Regions from separate parts of the Arthrobacter rhamnosi genome, predicted to be linked through region 4. Evidence: riboswitches for the same ligand, from Rfam matches in the RefSeq annotation. Region 4 holds a riboswitch; each other region holds the start of a gene.

Region 1 (3,202 bases), on a different contig from region 4:
CTGCCTTCTTCGCCGTCGCCTGGATCTGGGTGACCAGGGCCTGGTGCGCTGTGGGCCACCAGTCCGGCGTGTAGGGGAAGTGCACCGTGAGGCGCTGGCCGTTCTTCACGCGGTAGCCCTCGTCGTCGCGTTCGGTCCAGCCGGCCTCGTCGAGCAGGCGTGCCGCCTCCTCGGGGTCCGGATCGTAGACGTGCTCGAAGTCGGGGGAGTAGAAGCCGGTGGTGGAGCTCAGCGGTCCGCCGGCCCGGGTCACGGTGCCGAAGTACACGCTGTTGATGCCCGCATCCACGTAGGCGCTGCGCAGGAAGGCCTTGCGGACGTTGAGGTCGTCGAACGGTGCGCGCGTGGTGTTCAGGATCAGGTTGGTCGGGTTCCCGGGCCGGTCCTGCAGGATGAGTTCGACGTTCGGATCGGCCTCGGCCTCGTCGAAGTGCACCGACGGCATGAGGTCGAGGGCGTCCACCTGGCCGGCGCGGAGGAGTCCGTAGCGTGTGGAGTCCTCGGGGACGATCCGCCACTCGATCTTCTCGATGTGGGCCGGGCCCTGGTGCTTCGCATAGGGAGGAGCGGAGTTGTAGTCCTCGTTGCGGACGAGGCTGACCTTCGACTGCGGCACGTAGTCGACGATCTTGTAGGGGCCCGAGCCCACCGGCGCGTTGCAGTTCTCGGCCCGCGGGCGCTTGAGGGCCTCGGGTGACTCGATGCCGAGGAACGGCTGGGCGAGCACCTCGAGGAATGCCGCGTAGGGGCGGTTGAGGGTGACGACGGCGGTGGTGTCGTCGACGACCTCGGTGGAGGTGTAGGGCTTGAGGTAGCCGCCGGCCGTGCCGGACTGCGTGTCGGGGTCGACCATGTGGTCGAGGTTCGCCTTGACCGCCTCCGCGGTGAGCTTCGTGCCGTCGGTGAACCAGACGTCGTCGCGCACCGTGAAGGTGTAGGTGAGGCCATCGTCGGACACTGACCAGTCCGTGGCGAGCCACGGATGAATGGCGCCCTCGCTGTCCTGGGAGACCAGGGAGTCGAGGTAGTTCGCCGCGATCGAGGCCTGCGGCATGTCGCCGTCGACGTGGGGGTCGAGGCAGGAGATGTCCTTGCCGGTGGCGAAGACGAACGTGTCGTCCTCGCTCGCTGCGGCTGATCCTCCGCAGCCCGATGTGGTGAGGAGAAGGCCTGCGGCCGCTGCGAGCAGGGCGAGGGTGCGGGGTGTGCTGGGGCTTGCTGTTGTCACGCTGGGCTCCTGAATCATCGCCCGATGGAGGGCAGACAGGACAGCCAGCGATCACCCGGGCGTGCGGAAGCACGGGAGGGGAGACCAACGAAAGCGTGTAGCTTCTCCATCGGTCCTGGCAGTAGCACCGTTCCCCGTTGCTACACAGGGAGGGTTGCTGCGGCGTCGTCGATCCAGGTCTCTCGGCCGCTCGGGATGGTTATGGCTACAGCTAAGCGCACCGGGCATCGGCTGCGCCAGTGGTCCCCGTCATATTCGGTCATGCGGGAGGTCGTGCGGGAGGTCGTAGGAGGACCGGCCGGACCGGCCGGCAGCTAGGCGCGACGCGCGAGTTCCATGAACATCGTCGAGTGCAGGCTGTCGACGTGCGCGTGGGCGATCGAGACCGCCTGAACCGCGTCGCGCCTCCGCAGCGCACGCACCAGGTCGATGTGGTCCTCGTTGGCGCGGTGCAGTGCGTCGATGGGGTACGGGACGAAGTGCTCGTACAGCTCGCCGAGGGCTGCCGAATACACGGCGGTGGCAGCACCGAGGTGGGACGCCGCGGCCACGGACCGGTGGAAGGCGTCGTCGGCCTGGTGGTATTCCGACCAGTTGGTGGCCTTCCCCATGCGCTGCGTCAGCGCCTCCAGCGCCTCCAGCTCGTCCTCCGTGGCGTTGACGGCGGCGAAGTGGGTGACCGCGCACTCGGCGAGGAGGCGCCGGTCCACCAGATCGTGGACGGCCGCGGCATCCGGCAGTCCCAGGGACAGCCTCTCCAGGGCGACGGCGGGAGGATCCGCCGCGACGAAGGTACCGCCGTCACGTCCACGCCGCCGGACGACGATCCCCTCGTCGGCAAGGCTCGCCATCGCCCGACGGGCTGTCATCGGACTGACCGAGAGCCCCAGGGCGATGTCGGCCTGGTCCGGCAGCCGTTCGCCGGGTTGGATAAGGCCGAGCGAGATGGAGGTGGCGATGCGGGCGCGGACGGCATCGATGGCGCTGCGCCGTCCGTGACCGGGCGGCAGGCCGGGCGGCAGGGCAGAGGGCATAGGAGCCGGCAGTGCAGACGGCAGGGGAGACGACGCCGCCGTACCCGGCGGTTCCCGCACTTCAGCAGCCATGGTTTCACCCTAACGTCGTCCCGCCTTGATAATAGTTCAATATGAGCTAATATTGCGTGAGCCCCGTCACTGCAAGCCAAGGCGACCCATGTCACAGCCCCTACCGCTCCTCGCGGTCCAGTCCGAACCGATCGCGATCGGTGAGCCATTCTCGGTCTTCGCCACCCAGGTCTCCGACGCCCTCGCGGCGCATCCCGGAACCCGGCTCCTCGTCTACCCCGAACTGCACCTGTTCGGTGACGGCTACCCCGACCAGGCGCGCACGGAAGCGCTCCAGGAGTCTGCGCAGCCCCTCGACGGGCCCCTCGTGCGGGAGCTCGCACAGCTCGCCGGGGACCTCGGCGTGTGGCTCGTGCCCGGAAGCATCTGCGAGCGCGGGCCCGAGGGGCAGCTGTTCAACACCGCCCTCGTGTTCTCCCCGCAGGGCGAGCTCGAGGCGAGCTACCGCAAGATCTTCCCGTGGCGTCCCTTTGAGCCGTACGACCCCGGGGACGCCTTCGTCACCGTCGACCTCGAGGGCTACGGCAGGGCCGGTCTGTCCATCTGCTACGACGCGTGGTTCCCCGAAGTGACCCGCCAGCTCGCCTGGCTCGGCGCGGACGTGATCCTCAATGTCGTCAAGACCACCACGGAGGACCGCGAACACGAGTTGGTCCTCGCCCGGGCCAACGCCATCGTCAACCAGGTGTTTATTGTCAGCGTCAACTGTGCCGGCCCCACCGGGCGCGGCCAGAGCCTCATCGTGGACCCGGAGGGCACGGTCCTCGAATCTCTCGACGACGAGGGTACCGGGATGATGGCGGCCACCCTCGACCTGTCGCGCATCGACTACGTGCGCACGCACGGCACCGCCGGGCTGAACCGCATG
Region 2 (3,202 bases), on a different contig from region 4:
AGGTGCGCACTGAATGGGTCCATCAAGGTCCTTTACCGAGCATGAGCAGTAGCTTGACAGCGTAGCAAGGTGGACTTCCTGGTTCTGCCTCTTTTTCGGTTGTCCGATTCCACCCGTGCTCTTCGGGCTCCCGGCGCAATGCGGGCTGTAGCGTCTGATCCATGACACTGAGCATTCTGGTAACCGGCGCGAGCCGCGGGATCGGCGCCGCCATCGCCCATGAGCTGGCCGGACGGGGGCACCGCATCGCCGTGCATGCAGGACGTGATGCGACCGCGGCCCTGGCGGTCCGCGATGCCCTGCCGGGCGCAGGTCACTCCGTCGTCGTCGGCGATGTCGCCGATCCGGAGGAGTGCGTGCGGATCGTCGATGAAACCGTGCGGGAACTCGGTGGGGTCGACGTCCTCGTGAACAATGCGGGGATCTTCGAGGCGCATCCGGTTGCCCGGGCGTCCTTCGACGACTGGCAGCATGCCTGGCGCCGCACCCTCGCCGTCAACCTGCTGGGGCCGGCGAACCTGGCCTGGCTCGTGGCGCGCCACCTGCTGGACCGGCCCTCCGGCCCCGAGGGCGGTCGGCTGATCAGCGTGGGCTCCCGCGGCGCCTACCGGGGTGAGCCCCTCACCCCTGCCTACGGGGCGAGCAAGGCTGCGCTGCACTCCATGACCCAGTCGCTGGCCGTCGCGCTCGCACCCTCCGGCATCCTCTCGGCGGCGGTCGCGCCCGGCTTCGTCGAGACGGACATGGGACGGTCGGTGCTCGACAGTCCGGAGGGCGACGCTGTCCGGGCACAGAGTCCGTTCAACCGCGTGGCGACGCCGGAGGAGGTGGCGCAGACCGCGGCATGGCTCGCCACGGATGCTCCGCTCTGGGTCAGCGGCACCGTGGTCGACGTGAATGGGGCGTCCTACCTCCGCTGATGCTGTGCTGCACGTGAGGCATTGCCGATCGTGACGCACTGTGACGGGTGCATATGGACGCCGGCGCGGACGGGCATCTAGGCTCATTCCCAGAATCAAGAGTTCCAACGTCAAACCCTGGTTTGTTGGACGGCAACCCTCTCGCTGTAGCGGGGTGCCCCAGGTGAGGATTCGGCCCGGCATGCACCATGCGGGCAAGTATGGCGCTTCCCTCATGGCAGTGCCCTGACATGAGGATTTTCCATGCCCGCATCACCGCGCCATATCCGCTTCAATGCCTTCGACATGAACTGCGTGGGCCACCAGTCGCCGGGCCTGTGGCGGCACCCGGACGATCAGTCGTGGCGCTACAAGGACCTGCGGTACTGGGCCGACCTCGCCAAGACCCTGGAGAAGGGCCTGTTCGACGGCATCTTCATCGCCGACGTGCTCGGCACCTACGACGTCTACGGCGGTTCCAACGAGGCCACGCTGCGCCAGGGGACGCAGACGCCGGTCAACGATCCGTTCCTGCTCGTCTCCGCCATGGCGCTCGTCACGGAGCACCTCGGCTTCGGGGTCACGGCGGGCACCGCGTACGAGCACCCCTACCCGTTCGCACGCAGGCTCTCCACGCTCGACCACCTCACCAATGGCAGGGTCGGCTGGAACGTGGTCACCGGCTACCTTCCCTCCGCCGCGCGGAACATGGGCAACGAGGACCAGCTCGAGCACGACGAGCGCTACAACCACGCGGACGAGTACCTCGAGGTGCTCTACAAGCTGCTCGAGGGGTCCTGGGAGGACGACGCCGTGATCCGGGACCGCGAGACCGGGGTCTTCACCGACCCGGCGAAGGTCCACGACATCAACCACGACGGCAAGTACTTCACGGTCCCGGGGATCCACCTCAGCGAGCCCTCGCCGCAGCGCACCCCGGTCATCTTCCAGGCGGGGGCCTCCTCCCGCGGTATCGCCTTTGCAGCAGGGAACGCCGAGGCGGTCTTCGTGGGTGCACCGTCGAAGGCGATCCTGAAGGATGTCGTGAAGAAGATCCGGGACGCCGTCGAGGCCGAGGGGCGTGACCGCTACTCCGTGCGGATCTACACCCTGCTCACCGTCATCACCGACGAGACCGAGGAGAAGGCCCAGGCGAAGCACGCCGAGTACCAGAAGTACGTCAGCTACGAGGGAGCGCTCGTGCTCGTCTCCGGCTGGTTCGGCGTCGACCTGTCCGTCTACGCTCCCGATGAGCCGCTCGGCAATGTGAAGTCCAACGCCATCCACTCGGCCGTCGCCACCTTCCAGAAGGTGAACGACGACGGCAAACCCTGGACCGTGCGGGACATCGCCGAATGGGGCGGTATGGGTGGGCTCGGTCCGCGCATCGTCGGTTCAGGCGCTCAGGTTGCGGACGAGCTTCAGGCGTGGGTCGAGGAGACCGACGTCGACGGCTTCAACCTGGCGTACGCCATCACCCCCGGATCCTTCGAGGACGTCATCGAGTACGTGGTCCCCGAGCTGCAGAAGCGTGGCGCCTATCCCACGGAGTACGTCGAGGGAACCCTGCGCAACAAGCTGTTCGGCAAGGGCGACCGTCTCCCCGAGGAGCACCGCGGAGCGCGCTTCCGGCTCGAATCCGTCCGCCCCTGATGCCGCACTGATCTGACACGGCCCGCCGGATTCCCGGCGGCCGAACCTGCAGCACGCCCATCCCATCGACGTTGCCCCACCGCGTCCTGCCCAAGGAACTCCATGATCTCGCTTCGACACCTGACCAAGACCTACGGTCGTGGGCACGCTGCCGTCACCGTGCTCGACCACCTCGATTTCGAGGTGCCCACTGGCCGCATCGCTGCCGTCGTCGGGCCGAGCGGTGCAGGCAAGAGCACCCTCGCCCAGTGCATCAACCTGCTCGAACGTCCCACGTCGGGGGCCGTCGTCGTCAATGGCGAGGAGCTGTCGGGCCTGCCGGAGAAGCGTCTGCGTGAGGCGCGCCGCCGTATCGGCACGGTGTTCCAGTCCTCGAGCCTGCTCAGCCGCCGGACCGCCGCGGAGAACATCGCCCTGCCCCTCGAATACCTCGGTGTCACTCCTGGCGAGGCGCGGGCCCGTGTTGCCGAGTTACTGGACCGGGTGGGGTTGTCGGACAAGGCCGGCCACTACCCGTTCCAGCTCTCCGGCGGCCAGGCGCAGCGCGTGGGAATCGCTCGGGCGCTCGCGCTGCGGCCGTCCATCCTCCTGGCGGACGAGGCGACCTCGGGGCTCGATCCGGAGACCACCCGATCCGTCGTCGGCCTCAT
Region 3 (3,202 bases), on a different contig from region 4:
CCGACGGAGAGCCGGATGGTGGTCTCCGCGATCCCGGCGGCTGCACGCTGTCCGGGGGTGAGCCGGCAGTGCGTCATCGCTGCCGGGTGTGCGACCAGGGACCGGGTGTCCCCCACATTGGCCACCAGCTTGAACAACCGGAGCCGATCGATGAAGGCCCCGACCTGCCCGGGCTCGGCGGCCAGGTCGAAGGAGAACACACTGCCGGCTCCTCGCGGGAAGTCCCGGGCCGCGAGTCCGGCCTGCGGGTGGCCCGGAACGGAGGGGTGGTGCACCGCGGCGACGGCCGGGTGGCCGGCCAGGAACCGGATGACCTCGCGGGTGTTCTGGGCGTGCCGGGCTACCCGGATGTCCAGGGTCTCCAGCCCCTGCAGGATCTGCGCGGCGCTGCCCGGAGCGAGCGAGGGGCCCAGGTCGTGGAGGTACTTGCTGCGCGCGAGGGCCAGGTACGCGCCGTGGCCGTGGCGTTCCCACAGGATCTCCCCGCCGTACCGGCGTTTCGGCCGTGTGAGCTGCGGCCACCGGTCCGGGTAGGCGGAGAAGTCGAAGCGCCCGCCGTCGACCACGGCACCTGCGAGGGTGCTCCCGTGCCCGCCGAGGAACTTCGTGGCCGAATACACCACGATGTCGGCCCCGTGATCCAGCGGCCGGAACAGGGCCGGGGTCGCCAGGGTGTTGTCCACCACCAGCGGCACCCCGGCGGCATGGGCGACCGCGGCGATCGCCGGCAGGTCCTGCAGCGTGGCCAGCGGATTGCCGATGGATTCGGTCAGGAAGGCCCGCGTCGTAGGGCGTACAGCGGCTTGCCAGGCACCGGGATCGGCCGGGTCGGCGAAGCTGACCGCGATCCCGAAATCGTCGAAGGTGTCGGTGAGCAGGTCCACCGTCCCCCCGTACAGCTTCGACGAGGCCACGATGTGCTGCCCGCCGCGGACCAGCGACAACAGGGCGACGGCGACCGCTGCCTGCCCGGTCGCCGTTGCCAGCGCGGCCACGCCGCCGTCGAGCGCGGCGATCCGCTGCTCCAGCACGGCGACGGTCGGGTTGCCGGTCCGCGTGTAGGTGAAGCCGGGTTCCTTGAGCGCGAACATGCGCCGGGCCGACGCGTAGTCCGGAAACTCGTACGCCGCGGTCTGATAGATGGGGACTGCCACGGGCCGGTAGGGGGCCTGCGGTTCATACCCTGCATGGATTTGGGAAGTGGCCGTACAGCCGGCGTCACCGGTACTCATCGAAGCTGCTCCTTCGGCAGAAATGGTCAGGGTTCGGGGTCGGACGGATCTACAGGGACTGCGTCGCCGGTCCCGTCCGGGAGGGCGGGAGCGGTGGCGCCCCAACCGCATGCGCTTCCGGAATCCAGGGATTGATGGCCGACACCGCGAATTTCCGGTAGACCTCCACATTTCCCGACACAATGGAAAGACTCTTGTGAATTGCAGTCGCTGCAATGAGGGAATCGACTGCGGACACCTCGGCGTCGCTCAGCATCGGACCCCAGACAGCGGCGATATCAGAATCCACGGGAAGAATGTTGGAGCTGTAGGAGTTCACGAACTCCTGCACCCAGGCGCCGACCGTCCGGTATTGCTGGTTCTCCCGGCTCACCAGATGCAATTCCCCGATCGTCAGGGCGGAGACGAATATCCGGAAGTGTCGCCTCCGCTGGAGGAAATCGACGACAGTCGTGGAAGGGCGTGGGCTCCGCAACTCCACGACGACGTCGGTATCCAGGAGGAGGCCGCTTGTGCGTGCCATTCCTCAGACTGCCAGCGCAGGCGGACCAGCGTCCTCCCTGCCACGTGGAACCCCCTGCGGTCTGAGGAGGAAATCCACGAACGCCTCGCGCGGAGCCATCAGTGCCTCGTAGTCGTGAATGCTCACGACCGACAGCGGAACCTGGGAGTGGGAATCGGCAATGGATGAGGTTGCAGCCATGGCGGGCGGCACGGGGCCGCGTCCTTTCGGGAGCTCTTGCCCGCACCAGGTACCCCGGGGGGTGAATGCGGGCCGCTTCGTCATCCGAACCACCCACCGAGCGCGGGGTTGGTATGTGACCAAGTCGGAGCTTGGCGGTCACAATTCATGAAGCTGTTGGAAGTATAACCACGCAATCGTGCCCGAAGTAAACACCCGAGCGTTGTCGTCCTCGTTCGTCCGTTCGCTTATCGACTGTTCCCGGCACGAGAACAGGGAATTTCATCGGCCGCAGGGTGGGACTCCCCCATAAATCTTTCCGGAATGTTACGCCCCTGGTTTTTATGGCGCGCTAATCGTCGTCCATGATGGGGCCAGCCCCTCCGATTGGTGCTCAGCCTCCTGGCTGTGGAGGGGACGTGCCTGCGTCACCGGTGGATTTAGAGCCCTAAGCCACACCATCCAGAGCAGCTGAGAGACCTGCCTCCATGACGCTGCAGCTTCCCCCGGATTTCCTGTCCGGAAGGGTGCTAATGGCAGGACCGATGGAAAGGAAAGCATCATGACCCTCGATCGCATCTCCACCAGCCACGCCGGCTCGCTGCCCCGCACACCGGAACTGATCGCCGCCAACGCCGCCCGGACCTTTGCCGAGGACGGCTTCACCCTGGAGCGGACACCCGAATTCGACGGGCTGCTCACCACCGCCGTGGTGGACCTCGTCCAGCGCCAGAAGGAGTTCGGGATCACGATCCCGGGCGACGGTGAGTACGGCAAGGCGATGTCCAACCCGGTCGACTACGGTGCCTGGTGGACCTACAGCTTCCAGCGCACCGCCGGCCTGGAACTCACGGATTTCAATCCGATCCTCGCCGAACCCGTCCTCAGCGAGCCCGGTGCCATCAGGCTGACATCGTTCGCCGACCGACGTGACTGGACCCGCTTCGCGGCGGCCTACCAGGATCCCGAGAGCGGGATCCAGATCGGCAGGAACGCGACGGCCTTTCCGTCCGCGACCGGGCCGATCTCCTACACCGGACACGCTGCCCTGGCCAGTGACATCACGAACCTGAAAGCGGGCCTGGCTGCTGCGGACATCCCGACGGGATTCATCACGGCCCTCTCGCCCGGGTCCGCCAGCAGGATCGGCAACGACTACTACGCCAGCGAGGAGGAGTTCATCTACGCCTGGGCCGATGTCCTGCGCGAGGAGTACAAGGCCATCGTCGACGCAGGCCTGGTCGTCCAGATCGACGATCCGTCCATCGCGGAGAACTGGGACCAGATC
Region 4 (3,202 bases):
CGGAGCTGTTCGGTGCGCAGCTTGGTCAGGAACCCGTACTCGCCGAAGTTCCCCCACCACTGGATGTTCCCGTAGGAGGGGACGGGCTCGGTCATCATGGGGAACTTGCCGTTGCCCCAGTCGAAGCGGCCGCTCTCCACGATCACACCGCCGAGGGTGGTGCCGTGCCCGCCGATGAACTTGGTGGCGGAGTGGATGACGATGTCCGCGCCGTGCTCGATGGGTCGCACCAGGTAGGGCGTGCTGAGGGTGGAGTCGACGATGAACGGCACACCGGCGTCGTGGGCCACCTTGGCCAGGCCCGCGAGGTCCGCGATCTCGCCCGAGGGGTTCGCGATGACCTCGGCGTAGACGGCCTTGGTGTTCTCGCGGATCGCCGCCGCGTAGTCCGCCGGATCCGTTCCCGGGACGAAGGTGGTCTCGATGCCGAAACGGCGCAGCGTGACGTCCAGCTGGGTGACCGTCCCGCCGTACAGCTGCGAGGCGGCGACGATGTGGTCGCCCGCCTGGCAGAGCGCCGCGAAGGTGATGAACTCGGCGCTCATGCCCGACGCCGTCGCCACCGCGCCGATGCCGCCCTCGAGGGACGCGATGCGCTCCTCGAACGCCGCGACCGTCGGGTTGCCGATGCGCGAGTAGATGTTGCCGTACTTCTGGAGCGCGAAGAGGTTGGCGGCGTCGTTCGTGTCCTTGAAGACGAACGACGTCGTCTGGTAGATCGGCACGGCCCGGGCGCCGTGGGTGGCGTCGGGTGTGCCGCCGGCGTGGAGTGCGCGCGTACGGAAACCGAAGGAACGTTCTGCCATCAGACACCTGCCTTGCTGGGGACGGCGAGCGTGCCGTCGGGGTCGAAGTCCACTCCCGCGCTGCGGGCCGCGTCCGCCTCGAGCTCCCGCACGATCGGCAGGATGTCGGTGCCGAAGGCGGCCACTTCCTCCTGGAAGTGCAGGTAGCAGGTGAGGAAGAGGTTCACGCCGATCTTCTTGTACTCCACGATGCGCTCGGCGATCTGCTCCGGCGTCCCGATGAGCTGCGTCTTGAAGCCGTCGTTGTACTGCACGAGGTCCTCGAAGGTGGAGTCGGCCCACATGCCCTTGCCGTCCTTCGTCGAGGGGCCGGCTTCCTGCACGGCGTCGCGGAAACCCTCGACGGCGGGGCGGTGCGCCTGCTCGACGATCTCGCGCAGGGTGTCGCGCGCCTCCTTCTCGGAGTCGCGGGCGATGACGAACCCGTTGAGGCCGTACCGCGGACGCCGCCCGGCCTGCTCGGCGGACGCCTGCACGCCGGCGATGTTCTCCTTGAAGCCCTCGAGGTCCTTGCCGTTGGAGAAGTACCAGTCGGCGACGCGGCCCGCCGTGGCCTGGGCCGCCGTCGAGTTCCCGCCGAAGAAGATCTCTGGGTGGGGGCGCCCGGGGACGTCGACGGGTGCCGGGCTCAGGGTGAAGTCCTTGATGTTGTAGTACTTGCCCGCCTGGCTGTAGCCCTGCTCCGTCCAGAGGCCGCGCAGCACGCGGATGAACTCCTCGGTGCGGACGTAGCGCTCGTCGTGCTCGAGCCATTCGAGGCCGAAGTTGGTGAACTCGTCCTTGAGCCAGCCGGAGACGATGTTGACGGCGGCGCGGCCGTTGGAGATGTGGTCGGCGGTGATGATGTACTTCGCGAGCACGCCGGGGTGCCACATGCCCGGGTGGACCGCGGCGATCACCTTCAGCTTCTCGGTGGCCGCCAGCAGGGCGAGGGAGAACGACGTCGCCTCGTGCTGCTTGTCCGCACCGTAGGACGCGGCGTAGCGCGTCTGCGACAGCGCGTACTCGAACCCGGCGTCCTCGGCGATGCGGGCGAGCTTCTTGTTGTAGTCGAAGTCCCAGCTGGTGCGCTGCTCGATGGTCGAGACCACCAGTCCGCCACTGACGTTGGGGACCCAGTAGGCGAACTTGAGGGGCGTGGAAAGGTCTGCGACGCTCATGGTTTCCTCCATCGGTCTGGCAGTAGCACCCTAATGTCGCCGCACGAAGCGGTGGCCAGGGTTGCTGCGGCGTCAGTGAGCCAGATCTCTCAGCCGCTCGGGATGGTCACGTCGAGTGTGACACCGGAGGGCTGCAGAACCAAACAATGTGTCGTCCAATGGCGGCCGTGGGTCATCGGGCGGGAGCCCGGGTGCCTAGGGTGGAGGAATGGATAGCTGGAGGTCGGCGGGCCGCACGCAGGAACGCACGCTCTGGAACACGCTCTTCTGGGTCGGCGTGGTCGTGACCGTCACCGTGGCGAGCAGCGTCCTGCTGGTCGCGGGGAGCGCGGGAACAGCGGCTTCTGCCTGGTTCTACCTGCAGCAGTGCGTCCTGCTCGTCCTCAGTGCGGGTGGCACGGTCCTCGCGTTCCGCCGCTGGCGGTCCTTCCGTTCGGACGCGTAGGGTACGCGCCGTTATACAAATGTGACAAACCCGGTGAGCGCTGGGTATCGTCGTCGCGTGCCTCCGTCCATAGGAGGCCCTCCCGGATGGATTGCCGAGCCCTGCCGCCGAACGGGATACGTACATCACCGAGGCGGGGACGGGGGAACCACAGTTCCACGGGACGCGCAGCACACCTGCTGCATCCCTGGGGTTAAGTCGCTGCAGCTCCCACCCCGAGTACGCACGGCCGGGTGACTCCCATCCGAACCCGACAGCTCACCCCGCAGGCATGGGAGAGGTATACATCCATGTCACGAAAGACTTCCCCGGCGCGCCACCGCGCCGGCAACCCCGCACTGCAGGGCCTGTCCCGCGCCGTGAAGGCCTCCGCCACCGCGGTCGGCCGTCCGATCGCGGTCGCCGCGGTCACCTCGGGCCTCGCACTCGGTGCGGTCGGCACCGCCCACGCCGGTGAGTACACCGACGCGGGCGCGACGACGGTTCCCGCTGCCGCCGCTGCCACCGCTGCACCCGTCGCGCAGGCTGCTGCACCCGCGGCGCCGGCCGCTGCACCCGCCGCGACGACCCACACGGTCGTCGCCGGCGACACCCTCAGCGCCATCTCCGCCGCCTACGGCGTGGACCTGAACGCTGTCCTCGCAGCCAACGGGCTGTCCCTGGCATCGGTGATCTTCCCCGGCGACGCCATCACCATCCCCACCGGCGATGTCGCCCCTGCACCGGCTGCGGTGGCCGCAGCACCGGCAGCCCTGGTCCAGCAGGCCGCAGCCGTCGCTCCGGTCCAGCAG

Evidence for each region. Region 4 has a riboswitch for S-adenosylmethionine ahead of sfnG (dimethylsulfone monooxygenase SfnG). Riboswitches for the same ligand answer to the same signal wherever they lie in the genome.
Region 1: another riboswitch for S-adenosylmethionine. It lies ahead of ACX80I_RS09655 (ABC transporter substrate-binding protein); the one in region 4 lies ahead of sfnG (dimethylsulfone monooxygenase SfnG).
Region 2: another riboswitch for S-adenosylmethionine. It lies ahead of ACX80I_RS09605 (LLM class flavin-dependent oxidoreductase); the one in region 4 lies ahead of sfnG (dimethylsulfone monooxygenase SfnG).
Region 3: another riboswitch for S-adenosylmethionine. It lies ahead of ACX80I_RS11120 (PIN domain-containing protein); the one in region 4 lies ahead of sfnG (dimethylsulfone monooxygenase SfnG).

Annotation. Positions count from the first base shown of each region.
Region 1 is NZ_JBTNDT010000004.1:166,183-169,384, forward strand. Features, by position in the region: gene ACX80I_RS09655 (ABC transporter substrate-binding protein) at 1-1,228, opposite strand, end outside; SAM riboswitch class I at 1,332-1,430, opposite strand; gene ACX80I_RS09660 (FadR/GntR family transcriptional regulator) at 1,543-2,334, opposite strand; gene ACX80I_RS09665 (carbon-nitrogen hydrolase family protein) at 2,423-3,202, shown strand, end outside.
Region 2 is NZ_JBTNDT010000004.1:152,103-155,304, forward strand. Features, by position in the region: gene ACX80I_RS09595 (DUF7793 family protein) at 1-23, opposite strand, end outside; gene ACX80I_RS09600 (SDR family NAD(P)-dependent oxidoreductase) at 162-920, shown strand; SAM riboswitch class IV at 1,014-1,127, shown strand; gene ACX80I_RS09605 (LLM class flavin-dependent oxidoreductase) at 1,164-2,552, shown strand; gene ACX80I_RS09610 (methionine ABC transporter ATP-binding protein) at 2,655-3,202, shown strand, end outside.
Region 3 is NZ_JBTNDT010000005.1:19,761-22,962, forward strand. Features, by position in the region: gene ACX80I_RS11115 (O-acetylhomoserine aminocarboxypropyltransferase/cysteine synthase family protein) at 1-1,232, opposite strand, end outside; gene ACX80I_RS11120 (PIN domain-containing protein) at 1,282-1,755, opposite strand; SAM riboswitch class IV at 1,963-2,088, opposite strand; gene ACX80I_RS11125 (cobalamin-independent methionine synthase II family protein) at 2,477-3,202, shown strand, end outside.
Region 4 is NZ_JBTNDT010000008.1:31,263-34,464, forward strand. Features, by position in the region: gene ACX80I_RS14715 (O-acetylhomoserine aminocarboxypropyltransferase/cysteine synthase family protein) at 1-806, opposite strand, end outside; gene sfnG (dimethylsulfone monooxygenase SfnG) at 806-1,978, opposite strand; SAM riboswitch class I at 1,972-2,075, opposite strand; gene ACX80I_RS14725 (hypothetical protein) at 2,175-2,411, shown strand; cyclic di-AMP (ydaO/yuaA leader) riboswitch at 2,528-2,696, shown strand; gene ACX80I_RS14730 (C40 family peptidase) at 2,702-3,202, shown strand, end outside.